Regions from separate parts of the Exiguobacterium sp. PHA03 genome, predicted to be linked through region 2. Evidence: riboswitches for the same ligand, from Rfam matches in the RefSeq annotation. Region 2 holds a riboswitch; the other holds the start of a gene.
What was found. A riboswitch is a leader RNA that binds a small molecule or an ion and turns the genes downstream of it on or off. The one in region 2 is predicted to bind S-adenosylmethionine.
Positions count from the first base shown of each region.

Region 1 (7,466 bases), on a different contig from region 2:
CTGCGCAAAACCACTCCAGAGCGCCCCTCCGAGCATTCCCATTTGATAAGCCCCTTGCATATAACTTAAATCCATCGCATCTCCTTGGAGCACATCATGAACGAGTAAGGGGATTCCGAGTAAGAGTGGTCCAAAGAAAAAGAAATTGACACAGATGACAAGAAAAAGTGTCTGCTTGAGTTGCTGAAAGTGAAAGACGTAATGTAGCCCTTCTTTTAGTTCAAAGAAAGCTGAATGCTGACGTGCTCGCTTGACCTTAGATTCACGAATACCATACGTGAAGAGAAGCGTCAGACAGAGTGTTCCGAAAATCACGAGAAAGACGTACGAGTAAGAAGAATGACTGAGGATGACTCCACCAAGAATCGGACCTGAAAAGAGAGCGATTTGATTAGATGTCTGAATCAATGAATTGGCTTTAGTGAGCTGTTTTTTCGAAACGAGTGTAGGCAGTAAGGAAGCATTCGCTGGCGAAAAGAATGCATCCACACTACCGAATAAAAAGGCAAATCCTAAAATCGTCAGCAATGTAAGCTGATCGGCATGAAGTAACACGAGGAGGCAAATTATAAAACTGATCCGTAGACCGCTTGAGATACGCATGATCGTTGAACGTTTATAGCGATCGGATAAGACGCCACCGAACAACATGAGAAAAATACGGGGTAACAAGGTGGCCATGAGGACGAATCCGAGATATGACGCCTGGTTTAGCGTATGGATGACATACCATTGTTCAACAAACAGATAGGTTGATAGGGAGAGGGCGGAGCACATACCGGACCCCCATAAAAATAAAAAAGATTGATTTTTAAACAGTGATTGTTCCGTATCCATTTCAACAGGTAGCATAAGACACCTCCGATTTAGACCTCGTCGTTCTCAAACAGTGGTTCATCAATTGCGAAGGCAGTCGACATGATATAGAAGTGTTTTTTATCTTCTTCGTCTAGTGAAGGAGACCGTGTGAACTCGTCCAATAGAGCACGATATTTTGTAGCAAAGCGTTGGAAGTCGGCTTCAGACATCGTCAGTTCCTTTTGAAGTGATAAGCTCATCCAGTCCTCGACGTTCGAAGATGAAGGAGAAAAAGTAGCTGTCGGAGCCGTTAGAACGCGTGTCTTTGCCCGGTCCAATACTTCGAGATACGACTGTCGGGTCGCTTCATTTGTCTCGACGAAGTTCAGTAGATGATCGGCAGGAATGTATCCTCGAGCAATCGCTTGATAGTATTTCAATAGATTGCCGCCCTGTTCTTCCGTCCGGACGAGACGAATCAAGTCATGCTTTTCAAGTTCCCGTACGTGATAGAGGACCTTCGCGCGGGATAACGTCAGCAAGTGGGCTAACTGATGTACCGTATGTGGTTTTTCGACGAGAAACATAAGAATTTTTGTTCGTAACGGATCACTGATCACTTTTAACTGTTCATAGCTCTCTAATATGTGAATCGCTTTTTGTTCCATGCAATCATCTCCTTTTTAACCGGTTAATTTTTATTAACCGTAAAACAAAAGACTGTTTTTGTAAACGGTTACAAATTTATGTAAGGGTGTTGATAAAGAAGACATCATTTGTTTGCATACAAAAAACTGACTCCCGTAACATCTCGATCATCCTCCACTTTCTACTGAAAGTAAGGGAAGAACGAGATGTTTGAAATCAGTCTCAGCTACTGTATGTGGTTCGAGGTGATTAGACCGTCGTCGTATCTTTCCATTCCTGCTCGATGAAAGCATCGCGACCAGAAGCAGCACGATCTTTTTTATAGTGCTCTGGATTTTTCTTATGGAAGTCTTGATGGTACTCTTCCGCTGGATAAAATTCAGAAGCGGTATCAATCCGCGTCACGATTGGCTGTTTGAAACGGTTGCTTGCAGCAAGAGCGTCACGAGAAGTAATCGCAGCTTCATGCTGCGCATCCGTATGATAGAAGATTGCTGGCGCGTACTGCGTACCGCGATCTTGGAATTGACCTTCTGCATCCGTCGGATCCGTTTGGGGCCAGTAGAGTTCAAGTAAACGCTCGTACGGGAACAGGCTCGGATCAAACGTGATTTGGACGACCTCGAGGTGTCCCGTCGTTCCTGTTTTGACTTGCTCGTATGTCGGGTTATCGACGTGTCCGCCCATGTAACCTGATACGATTCCCTCGATTCCTGGTAATTCTTCAAATGGTGTCACCATGCACCAAAAACATCCACCTGCAAATGTTGCTTTTTCCATCTGTCTCTTCCTCTCCGTGGGAAATCCCCATTGTATGTCTGACAGCGAGAAAACGAAAACGACTCCTTCGCTTGGTTGCAAAAGGAGTCGCCGCTTTTTATCAACCAAAGCTTTCGCTTTGCTGGTCGTAGCACCTTGCTATGCGCAGGTTGCTGGGACGTCATCGATCCAGATCTCTCGGTCCACTCTTGATAAGGGTATATGAAGTTGATGTCATTCGTTATCATTGTTGTGATGATACCATTCACAAAGAAATAAAGTCAATCCTTAGAATTTAAGGCACGTAAAACGGTTGCCCCAAGTGTCTTCGCACCGATCAACAACGCTTGTTCATTGATCTCGTACTGTGGATGGTGCTGCGGATAGTTGACGCGACCGTCCGTATAGCCAGAGCCGGTAAAGAAATAACTACCCGGGACGTGTGTTAAGTAATGTGCGAAGTCGTCCGCCGCCATCATTGGTGTGAGTGCCCGGACGGATGCTTCCGGTAAGAAAGCAGCAGCTTCCTGAACGAGTTTTGTCTCGTCCGGGTGATTCCAGAGCGCCGGGTAACCAGTCGTGAAGTCAATCGAATACGAAGCACCGATGCCAGCACACGTCGTCTTAGCGACAAGATCGACTTCTTGCCGGAGCTGATGCCGCAGTGTCTCATTGAACGTTCGGATTTCCCCGACAATGCGTGCCTCACCCGTAACGATATTTGGTGCTGTTCCTGCATGGAAAGAACCGATTGCGAGAACAGCCGGCTCAAACGGATCAACCCGTCGACTAACGAGATGTTGTAAGTTGCAGACGAGTTGCGCTCCAGCGACGAGAGCATCTTTTGTTTTATGCGGTGCCTGGGCATGACCACCTTGACCATGGACGATGATTTCGAATTCGTCGATCGCACACAATGTATGTCCTTCCCGGAACCCGATCGTGCCAACCGGTAAATCATTTTCGAGGTGTGTCGCGAAAATTGCATCGACCCCTTCGAGGACGCCGGCTTCGATCATTTGGATTGCTCCACCGGGAAAGACCTCTTCTCCATGCTGGTGGATGATCCGAATCGTTCCTTGCAATTGATCGCGTAACGGATAGAGTGTAGCAGCAAGGACCATCACGATCGCCGTATGACCATCGTGTCCACATGCATGCATGACCCCGGGATGGATCGACCGGAAGGCAAGCGTCGTCTCTTCTTGAAGTGGTAAAGCATCAAAATCGGCACGGACCGCAATCGTCGGACCAGGCTGTTTGCCTTCGATCGTCGCGACGACACCACGACCTCCGACGGCTGTTTGATGAGGAATGCCCTGTTCTGCGTAAAAGGCGGCAATCCGTTCTGGTGTGCGGACTTCCTGGAAAGAGAGTTCCGGGTGTCGATGAAAATCGCGACGTAACGCGATCATTGTCGGTTCGAATTGTTCGAGTGCTTCAAAAAGTTGAGTTTGCATGTTCAAGCTCCTTTAACGTGTGTCTTTTCGCGAAAATGGGTACAGATACAGGTAATCACGAAAGGGGATAATGTAACATGGGAGAAATCGTCGTCAATGCTGTACTTACAATCAAAGCTGGACTTGCGGATCAAGTCTTCCCGATTTTACAAACGGTTTATCATGCTTCACAAAAAGAAGAAGGATGCTTACGTTATTCCTTGCACCAATCGATCGAGGATGAGCATCAATTCATGTTGTATGAAGTGTATCGGGACGAAGAAGCGCTTGAAGCGCATATCGCATCCGACCACTATAAAGCCTACCGTGAACAGATCGAATTATACTTGATGGACCGACAAGTGGCGAAATACGTCGAGATGACTTTCTGACGTGTTGCGATAAGAAGAGACGAACCCGTCGAAACCGACGGATTCGTCTTTTTTATTACATCGATTTAAAGCCGAGGAAATGCTCCTGCCAACGCGGTTCATAGATTGAATTGATTTGCAGCTGTGAACCACCCGCATGGATGAAGTGTTCGTTATCAAGCATGATTCCAATATGCGATGGACCGTCTGTATAGGTGTTCTGGAAGAAGACGATATCTGAGCGTTTACCACTTGAGATGCTCGTCCGGCGATTCGTGAAGAACGCACCATACCAGTAGCCACGAACGTTCGTCCGACCACCGTATTTTCCAGCTTGGTTCGTCGCATAGTGAATCAGTCCGGAACAGTCGAAGCCACCGTTTACGGCATCTTGCGAACCCCATGTGTAGGGTGTTCCGATATGCTGGACGGCTGCTTGGATCAGCTTTTCACCACGCGTATTATTCTTTTTGACGACTCGTTTATCCGACGTGATCGTCACGGCGGATACCGGAAGATAGACAGGTGTCCAACCTGATTGGATGACATAGAAATTTCCGACCCGGTGACGCGGATAGACGCGTTTGCCTTGTTCAACAAGTCCACTGCCTTTTGGGCTCGTCGGACTTGCGAAAAAGGATGTCGTCTGTTTGACGGTATAGATTTTCGCCCGGTCGATCGCTTTTTGTGCCAGGCTCATATCGGGTTTACTCGTGCTGATATAAGGGTTGAGGACATAACCGGTTTGACCACTGACTAAGCGGACTTGCCAAAAGTCATCATCAATCGATTTCAAACCGACTAATTTCGTCCCTTTCTTCAAATAAGCGGCCGGACGACTGTAAGCGACGTCGGCAGAGAAGAGGGGAGTTTGATCTAGATGAACATAAAACGTCGTCCCTTTTTTTGCTTTTGCCATCGGTTTGTTCAGTCCGATACGACTCGAATCGACGAAACCAAAGGTATTTTTGTATTTGACACGTGTATAATAACCGCTTTTTCCGTAGATCGAGATCGAGGCACCTTTTTTTAATGTACCGATTTTTTTACCCGACAGTTTTGCCTGCGACCGGATGACGACGTCGTCTTCTGTCACGTAACGTTGACCAGAGACATCATACAGATCCGGCTTTTTCGTGACGAGATCCGTCGTCTTGACGTAACCGTAGATCGATCCTTTTTTCAAGCGTGTGTAACTACCGCTCGTTCCGTAAATCGTCAATTGATCAGCCCGTTTAACAGTATAGACTGTTTTACTGCTCGTCGAAGCCGACGTATAAACAGACAGGTTGCGTTTCGCGTATCGTGTCCCGGTTGATGCATAGACTTTTCCAGTACCGAGATCAGCTGTCTTGACGTAAGCATGAATCCCGCGGAAGTTGATTCGACTATAGACACCGTTCGTCCCGTAAACGGTCAGTAAAGTATTCGTTTGATGTTGCTTTAAGATAGGACTTGAAGATTTGGCATCCGAATAGATCGGTGTAGCGCGCTGAACATAGAGGCGTGCGGTCTTCGGATAGTACTTTAGTGTCCCAAGATGTGCCGTCAGCACATAGGCATACTCGTCGTTTCGTTTGATTCGTGTAAATGAACCCTCGATGCCGTACGTTTGAAGCGAAGTATTCACAGGAAGCGATTGTACGACTTTTCCTTTCGTAGTCGCAGTAGCATAGACCGTCGTCTGCTGTTGGACGTAACGTAGCCCTGTTTCCGGATGGTTCACGATTGGCGTATCAGCTAAATCAGTCGTCAATACGAAAGCGTAACCCGTTTTAGTCGCCACACGCGTAAAAGTACCCGTCGTCCCAAACGTTTCGAATGCTTGATTTTGAACGATGGCTGTCTTCGTACTCGTCGTCTTCGGCTCAACGAAAAGTGAAGTTGTTCGTTTAACATAACGCAGTCCTGTTTCCGGATAATTTTCGACCGGCGCATCTGCTAAATCAGTCGTCAATACGAAGGCATAACCTGTTTCAGTCGCCACGCGCGTAAAGGTACCCACCGTACCGAATGTCTCGAATGCTTGATTTTGAGTGACGGCTGTCTTTGTACTTGTCGTCTTCGGCTCAACGAAAAGGGAAGTTGCTCGTTTGACGTACTGTGTTCCAACCAATTTCGGAAGTTGCTCGAGTTGTGTCGTAGGTACGTAGACGTATTGCTCTTTCCATTTCAGGCGTGTGAACGTGTCAAAAGTGCCGTATGTATCGATTCGCTGATAAGCGGGAAGTGTCGTCACGACGGTGGAGTCAAAAGGTGAAGCGACTAATGAAAGTGGACTTTTCGAAGTCAACGTTGCTTGTTTTTGGAAGACAGGCGCTGTTTGCGTTAACGCACTTGTTGCGACATAAGCAATTCCTTCTTGCCAACTGACACGAGTGAAGTCACCGTCCGTATCGAGCGTCTTGAATGTCATTCCTGCTGGTAGTTGTTGGATGACAGTGGTAGAGTCAGCTGTTTGTAGCAATGCGGTATTCTCTTTCAAATAAGCCGTTCCTGTCGTTTCTGTGACTGTTTGTACTTCTGCCGTCGGTTGAGCAGGTGGCGATTCAGCGAAAGCAGGTGCGGGTAGAACCGAGCTCAACATCAATGTTGCAGCGAGTCCAGCAACATGAGCAGTCCATTTTTTCATCAAGAGGTTCACTCCAATTCTTAAAATTTGTCATTAGGAATAGTGTAGCATGCGCTTGTTTAAAAATTGATGAAAATCAAAAAAATAGGAGATTGGGCATAAAAAAACGGTATGCCGAAGCACACCGTTTGAAGTCATATTTTAGTCATCGTCCTCATGATCGACTTGCCATTCCCAGTCGAGCATGCCGTAAATTAAAGAGTCGCGCCAGTGGTCTTCTAAATAGACCGTCTCGCGAAGCTGTCCTTCCTTTGTCATACCGACTTTTTGTAAGACACGTTCAGAAGCGACGTTCCGTGGATCACATGTCGCTGTGATTCGGTGTAATTCTAGTTTTTCAAAACCGAATTGAAGAAGGAAAGAGGCAATTGACGTCGCGTACCCATTTCCCCATTCATCGGGTGAGAGGACATATCCGATTTCGGCGATTTTATGTTCCACGTCTGTAATGACGAGTTCACCGGCACCGATGACGACGTCACTTGGAAATGTCACGGCAAAGACATAACGACGTCTTGGTGTCTCGAGTTCACTTTCTAGTGCATCGTGCAGGAATTGTTTCGTATCGGTCTCGGAATTCGGTCCCCACGACTGAAATTGGCTGACGATGGGTTGTGACGCATAGGCGTGGACCGCTTCTACATCTTCCGGTGTAAAACGACGAATCCGAAGTTGGTCATTGATTTTATAACGCATGCAGCATCCTCCTCTTTCAGATGAAGTCACTTTAATTCTATTAGACAAATCGAAGACGAATTCCTGTTTGACACGGGAAAAAGGGCGTGCTAGGGTGGACGTATCGAATGAAATAGGCAGTAT
Region 1 covers NZ_JAUTYQ010000002.1:242,390-249,855, forward strand. The annotation lists gene Q7C19_RS12365 (MFS transporter) at 1-852, opposite strand, end outside; gene Q7C19_RS12370 (ArsR family transcriptional regulator) at 867-1,466, opposite strand; gene msrA (peptide-methionine (S)-S-oxide reductase MsrA) at 1,696-2,226, opposite strand; SAM riboswitch class I at 2,321-2,424, opposite strand; gene Q7C19_RS12380 (M20 metallopeptidase family protein) at 2,487-3,665, opposite strand; gene Q7C19_RS12385 (putative quinol monooxygenase) at 3,743-4,036, shown strand; gene Q7C19_RS12390 (SH3 domain-containing C40 family peptidase) at 4,092-6,647, opposite strand; gene Q7C19_RS12395 (GNAT family N-acetyltransferase) at 6,789-7,343, opposite strand.
Region 1: another riboswitch for S-adenosylmethionine. It lies ahead of msrA (peptide-methionine (S)-S-oxide reductase MsrA); the one in region 2 lies ahead of Q7C19_RS10745 (methionine ABC transporter ATP-binding protein).

Region 2 (7,466 bases):
GAATCATCCGGATGTCGAGCTGATCATTCTATTGATCGATGAGCGACCAGAGGAGGTAACTGACATCGAGCGTTCAGTTCCGGGAGCAGACGTCGTCAGTTCAACGTTCGACGAAACACCGGACAACCATGTGCGGATTTCTGAACTTGTCCTTGAACGGGCGATGCGACTTGTCGAACATAAAAAAGATGTCGTCATCTTGATGGATTCGATCACGCGTTTGACTCGTGCGTATAACTTAACAGTGCCGCAAAGCGGACGGACGCTTTCAGGGGGGATTGACCCAGCAGCGTTCCACAAACCAAAACGGTTCTTTGGTGCGGCGCGAAACATCGAACATGGTGGCAGTTTGACAATTCTTGCGACGGCACTCGTCGAGACGGGATCCCGCATGGATGACGTCATCTATGAGGAATTCAAAGGAACAGGAAACATGGAGCTACATCTCGATCGTAAGCTGTCGGAACGCCGAATCTTCCCGGCAATCGACATTCGCAAATCAGGTACGCGGAAGGAAGAACTCTTGCTTCCGAAAGAGCAACTCGATGCGCTCTGGACGATTCGTCGGACGATGAACGAGTCGAACGAGTTCGTCGATACGTTCCTGCGTAAGATTCGCGACACGAAAAATAATGAAGAATTTTTTGCTGAACTTGAGAAAGAAAAGAAGAAGACGGTCCGACGTGCACCTGCTAAACCGCGTACCGTCAAGAAGGAAGCAACGACGGAAAAATAACTATTGCGACGCGTAAAAAAATCGTTTAGTATAGGAAGGTAACTTACTCTGGCTCAGCAAATGGACCAGGGCGGAAGGAGAGAAATCAACCATGAAACAAGGAATTCACCCTAACTACAACAAAGTAGTATTTATGGATTCAACGACTGAGTACAAATTCTTAAGCGGTTCTACTCGTTCTTCGAACGAAACGATCACTTGGGAAGATGGTAACGAGTACCCACTCATCCGTGTGGATGTGTCTTCAGACTCGCACCCATTCTACACAGGTCGTCAAAAGTTCAACGCGGCAGATGGTCGTGTCGATCGCTTCAACAAAAAATACGGCCGCAAGTAATTACTTGCCGGTTCTTAAAAAACAGCCTGCCTCCATTACGGAAGCAGGCTGTTTTTGTATAGGCTGAATTGCGAACGGTACGTAAGGTACGTCTTTAAGACGAACGAGAAAGCAATCCCGCCGACGATCCCGATCAAGTACGGCATAGCATCTGGATGTGCCAAGATGTAGTCGACGACTTTATGGAACGAGATATGACGACCAACAAAGTAGCCGGCGCCCAAGAACACACTGACCCAAATCAAAGCACCTGTATACGCGTAACTCGCAAAAATGCGAAACGGCATTTTTGAAACACCTGCAAAAAAGGCAGAGAGTTGGCGAAGACCAGGTATGTAGTAACCGATGATCAAGACCGATTTGCCGTAACGACGAAATCCGGCTTCAGCGGAGAGAATGTGTTTTTCTGAGATGCGCATCTTTGGTCCGACGCGATGCAACAGGGGCATGCCGAGTTTTAAGCCCAGCACGTAGCTAATCGTCATTCCGATGCAACTGCCAGCGTAAGCGGCAAGAATCGTACCGAACAGCGGTAGATTGCCTTGATGCATCCAAAAACCGGACAGGACGAGCAAGGTCTCATCAGGAACCGGCAATCCCACGATACCACCTGCGAGAAGGACGGAAAGACCAAGGGCGCCATATTGGTGCAGAATGTCATGTAAGAGATGATGAATCGGGGACACCTTCTTTCGCGAGAATCTTCTTCTTTAGTGTACAGGAAATGGATGAAGGTTGGAATGAAAGGACAAAAATTCTAGGTAAAGAAAAAATGAATTTTGATTTCCGGAAGTCAACCCTTTTTCTCAATACCGTTTCGAGCTATACTCGTTAAAGTGACTATTTTTAGAGGACGGTGTCGGACGATGATGCATGTAATAAATCAGTACGGCTGGATCGAAGTAATTTGTGGCAGTATGTTTTCCGGGAAATCGGAAGAGTTGATTCGTCGTGTCAGACGGGCACAGTACGGCAAACTGCCCGTTCAAGTATTCAAGCCGGCAATCGATGACCGGTACCATGAAGAGCATGTCGTCTCTCACATCGGAAATTCCGTCGTGGCGATTCCAATGGCGACGAGTCGTGATCTCTATGCAGCAGTAGCGGAAGAAACACAAATTGTCGGAATTGATGAAGTTCAATTCTTTGATGATGAGATCGTTCAAGTCATCGAAGCACTTGCGCAAGACGGAAAACGCGTCATTTGTGCAGGACTCGATCAGGATTTCCGGGCAGAGCCATTTGGCAAGATGCCGGAATTACTGGCGCGCGCAGAATTTGTGACGAAACTTCAGGCGATCTGTCTCTCATGTGGCGATCCGGCTTCCCGGACACAACGTTTGATTGATGGAAAACCAGCGAACTATGATGATCCGATCATTTTAGTCGGCGCTTCAGAATCGTATGAGCCACGGTGCCGCCACTGCCATGAAGTGCCAGGAAAGCCGAAGCCGCTCCAAACGATGCAGCACCAAAAAGGATAAACAAAAAAGACGAACCGATGATGGTCGTCCTTTGATGTAACAGCTGTTCGCTTCTAAGTGAAGACGAATAGCTGTTTTTTTTATTATCCCGTTTCCTGTGAGACACGGCTCGAGCGTTCGATGAAACGAATCGTCTCACGCACGATCAAATCCTGATCATGATCGAGGGTCGCGACGTGGTACGAGTTGAGGAGACAGTAGATTCGTTTATCATTCGTCCCGATATGCTGATGCAGGTAATCCGAGCTCGACGGCGGAACGACGTGATCGGTTGCCGAGTAAAGAATCAATGTCGGTAGAAGGATCGATCCAAGGCGTCCTTTCGTCTCATCCATCAAGCGGACGAGTTCGAATGCACAACGACTCGGAACGAGGTCATAGATGATTTCGAAAGCAGACCGTTTGATATCCGGTGCCCCTTCTGGTAAGTACTGTGGACCATCTTCAAACGACAATGCTTCATAAGACGGAACGGAGAGAGCGGCATTGATCGTAATGATGCCTGAAAATGGAATCCCGTCAGCGGCGAGCGATAGTGCGAGCGTCGCGCCCATCGATTGACCGATGACGAAGACTTGATCGCATGTTTCTTGTAAACGTGCATAGCCGTCTTGCAGGCTCTGCTTCCAACATCGAGCAGTCGATTGTTCGAACTCACGGACGTTCGTCCCGTGACCACGCAAACGTGGAGCATAGACAGTGAATCCTTTAGCAGCAAATGCCTCACCGACGTCCCGAACACTTTGCGGGGTCGCATTAAAACCATGACAGATTAAAATGCCGATCGGTCCACCTTGAAGATAAAATGCTTCAGCACCAGTCAATACAGGATAGTTCATCATTACTATTTTTCCTCCATTCGTGAAAAAAACTCGTCAACGTCACTGCTTGGACGCCCACGAGTTTTTCACCGTATCATCCAAAGCCGCGCTTTGCTGGTCGGAGCACCTTACAGATTGCAGGTTGCCGTGAAGTCATAGAGCCAGGTCTCTCGTTCACTCTTGATAAATATCATATTGGAATTGTCGGATTAATCATTGAAACGATGGTAGCACGACCGAAAATGCCTTGTCAAATCGTTCTGGACGAATCGTGATTTGTTCTTTCAGCTAACTCATAACTTATGACTCAATCGATATGCGCCAAATGGATTATTTTTGCAAAGTTGGTTGACTTTTAAAGGTTCGACCCGTAATGTAAAAATTAGTTTTACGACATAAGCAACAACGCAACAACACACATACGAATTTCATACCGCAATACTTATCCAGAGAGGTGGAGGGACTGGCCCTACGAAACCTCGGCAACAGACTCATTATGAGCACTGTGCCAATTCCATCAGACAGATGTCTGAGAGATGAGTGGAGTGGATTCTGCCACTGTGCGGATCCAGGTCTCTTCTTGTTTCTCAAGAAGGGACCTTTTTTGTTGAATGAAGGGGGAAAACGGAATGATTGCATTTCATCAAGTCAAAAAAACGTACGTCACGAAGGATCAGACGATCGCAGCACTCGACGGTGTCGACCTGACGATCGAGAAAGGCGAAATCTTCGGTGTCATCGGCTTTAGCGGTGCCGGGAAAAGTTCATTGCTCCGCTGCGTCAACCTGTTAGAACGACCGACGTCAGGAACAGTGACGGTCGACGGGGAAGATTTAACACAACTATCACCAAAAAAATTACGCCAAGCGAAACAGCGGATCGGGATGATCTTTCAACACTTCAATCTATTGAATGCAAACACGGTCTTTACGAACGTTGCGAAACCACTCGTTCTCGCAGGTGTCAAGAAAGACGAGATTCGTCGCCGGGTGACGGAATTACTCGAATTCGTCGATCTTGCGGACAAGGCGGATCATTACCCGGATCAATTATCCGGCGGACAAAAGCAACGTGTCGGCATCGCCCGGGCACTAGCGACGCAACCATCCGTGCTCTTATGTGACGAAGCGACGTCAGCACTCGATCCTCAGACGACACATCATATTCTCCAGTTATTAAAACGCATCAATGCGGAATACGGGATCACCATTCTCTTGATCACCCATGAGATGGGCGTCATCCGGGAGATTTGTGACCGGGTCGCCGTCATCGAAGCCGGGAAGCTGATCGAGTCAGGAACAGTCTTTGATGTCTTTTCGAATCCGCAGACCGAGACAGCGAAAAACTTCGTCCGCTCCGTCATGCATGATGAAATTCCGGCATCAATTCGTCAGTTGATCGAGTCACGGAATGCGCATCCGATCTATAAGATTCATTTTCTCGGACATCACACCGGGCAACCACTCTTGTCGCAAGTCGCAAAACGCTTCGACGTCGATGTCAACATCCTGCACGGTAGCATCACGGAGTTACAGGAAACACCGTTCGGTACATTACTTGTTGAACTGATCGGTGAAACAATCGAAGTAAAACGGGCCTTACAGTACATCGATCAGGCACAGGTGACCGTCGAGGAGGTGCTTGCTGATGCTAGTTAACTACAGTGATATCTGGACAGCATTTTTGCAGACGATGACGATGGTGTCAGTGTCGTTATTATTTTCGACTCTGATCGGTTTACCACTCGGCATCCTGCTCGTCGTCACCCGGAAAGGGGCATTGCTCGAAAACGTCCCGCTGTTCACATTCTTCAACAGTATCGTCAATATCTTCCGTTCAATTCCGTTCATCATCTTACTTGTTGCGATCATCCCGTTGACACGGTTGATCGTCCAGACGTCGATCGGAACCGAAGCCGCCATCGTTCCACTCGTCTTTTACGCCGCCCCGTATATGGCACGGCTGATCGAGAGTTCCTTACTTGAAGTCGACAAAGGCGTCCTTGAGGCAGCAGAAGCGATGGGCGCGACACCGTTTCAAACGATTTTCCGCTTCCTTCTGCCGGAAGCACTCGGTTCACTAATCCTTAATTTAACGATTGCAACAGTCGGCTTGATCGGGGCGTCGGCGATGGCAGGCGCCATCGGTGGTGGCGGACTGGGTGACTTAGCAATTACGTACGGTTATCAACGGTTCGACACGAAAGTCATGATCATCACGGTCGGGATTCTCGTTATCTTAGTCCAAGGCTTACAGACGACAGGCAACATCGTCGCACGAAAAATCAGAAGACATTAATCAAGGGAGCGATTCAGCCATGAAAAAAGCAGTAGCGATTGGAGCAACATTAACGACGATTTTATTTGCCGGGTGCTCAGCATCAGGAGAAGAAGAAAAGACGATCAAGCTCGGGGTCAGTGGTTCAGACACTCAAGTGTGGGATTACGTCGCGAAAAAAGCGGAAAAGGAGGGCATCAAAATCGAACTCGTCAAGTTCTCCGATTATGTCCAGCCGAACATGGCACTGGCTGAGGGTGAGATCGACGCCAATGCCTTCCAGACGATTTCCTACTTCAACGCCTTCAAGAAGGAACATAAGTTGAAGCTGTCGCCGATTGCGACGACCGTCATTGCACCGATGGGCATTTACTCAGATAAATATAAGGACGTCAAAGATATTCCAGTCGGTGGCAAAATCGCTGTTCCGAACGAAGCGACGAACATGGGACGTGCCTTCTTGTTACTACAAGAAGCAGGTTTGATCAAATTACCGGACGACTTCGACGGCAATGGATCGGTCGATAAGATCGTTGAAAATCCGAAGAAACTGAAAATCGTTCCGATCGTCGCTGGACAAACGCCACGCGTCTTACCGGACGTCGCTGCATCGATCATCAATAACGGTATTGCTGTTGACGCAGGACTAAATCCGATCAAGGACTCGATCGTCCATGAGAACGAGACAGCAAAACCATACATCAACATCATCGCGACACGGACGGAAGACAAGAACAAAAAAGAACTAAAAAAGATCGCGTCGCTTTACCAACAAAAAGATGTCGCGGCTTTCATCAAAAAAGAATATAAAGGTAGCTCGATCCCGACGTTCGTTCCACTAAGCGACATCGGCGAATAAATTCTAAAGGAGAGTGGATAGCATGACGACACCAGTACGCACGACATGGGTAGAGACGATTGAACAGGACATCGAACAAAAACGGGAATCGTATCTTGAGACGAGCCACCGGATTCATGCGACGCCGGAAATCGGTAACGAGGAATTCTTTGCTTCGCGACTACATGCAGAGCGTTTGACGGCAGAAGGCTTTACAGTAGAACTCGGCGTCGCAGGGCACGAGACCGCATTCTTCGCGAAGAAGTCAAGCGACCGACCTGGCGCGACAATTGCCTTTCTCGCTGAGTACGATGCGTTGCCGGGCATCGGACACGCATGCGGTCATAATATCATCGGAACGACGAGTGTCGCAGCGGCGATCGCGGTCAGCAAAGTGCTTGATGAAGTCGGTGGGAGTGTCGTCGTGCTTGGAACGCCAGCCGAAGAAGGTGGGCCGAACGGAAGTGCGAAAGGCAGTTTCGTCAAACACCAGTTGCTTGAAGGAATCGATGCGGCCTTGATGGTCCACCCGTCCGGACAAACGCGGATCACGGGGTCCTCGCTTGCGGTCGATCCGCTCGATTTTGCCTTTACGGGTCGTCCCGCGCACGCAGCGGCGACACCGGAAGAAGGCATCAACGCTCTCGACGCTATCATTCAGCTCTTCAATGGGATCAACGCCTTACGTCAGCAGTTACCGGATGATGTCCGGATCCACGGAATCATCACGCATGGTGGCGATGCGCCGAACATCATTCCGGAATACGCAAAAGCACGTTTCTTCATTCGGGCGACGACACGGGAACGGCTGAATGCCGTCACGGAGAAAGTCAAAGCGGTCGCGCAAGGTGCGGCACTTGCGACCGGGGCGACGCTTGACGTCATCGCTTTCCAAAATGAAGTCGACAATCTCGTCTTCAACCGGACGTTTGATCGTCTCTTCCAAGAAGAAGCAGAGGCGCTTGGGCAAATC
Region 2 covers NZ_JAUTYQ010000001.1:2,066,609-2,074,074, reverse strand. The annotation lists gene rho (transcription termination factor Rho) at 1-736, shown strand, start outside; gene Q7C19_RS10765 (type B 50S ribosomal protein L31) at 828-1,073, shown strand; gene Q7C19_RS10760 (DedA family protein) at 1,109-1,759, opposite strand; gene Q7C19_RS10755 (thymidine kinase) at 1,943-2,557, shown strand; gene Q7C19_RS10750 (alpha/beta hydrolase) at 2,641-3,399, opposite strand; SAM riboswitch class I at 3,467-3,568, opposite strand; SAM riboswitch class I at 3,818-3,921, shown strand; gene Q7C19_RS10745 (methionine ABC transporter ATP-binding protein) at 4,008-5,036, shown strand; gene Q7C19_RS10740 (methionine ABC transporter permease) at 5,026-5,676, shown strand; gene Q7C19_RS10735 (MetQ/NlpA family ABC transporter substrate-binding protein) at 5,696-6,514, shown strand; gene Q7C19_RS10730 (M20 family metallopeptidase) at 6,537-7,466, shown strand, end outside.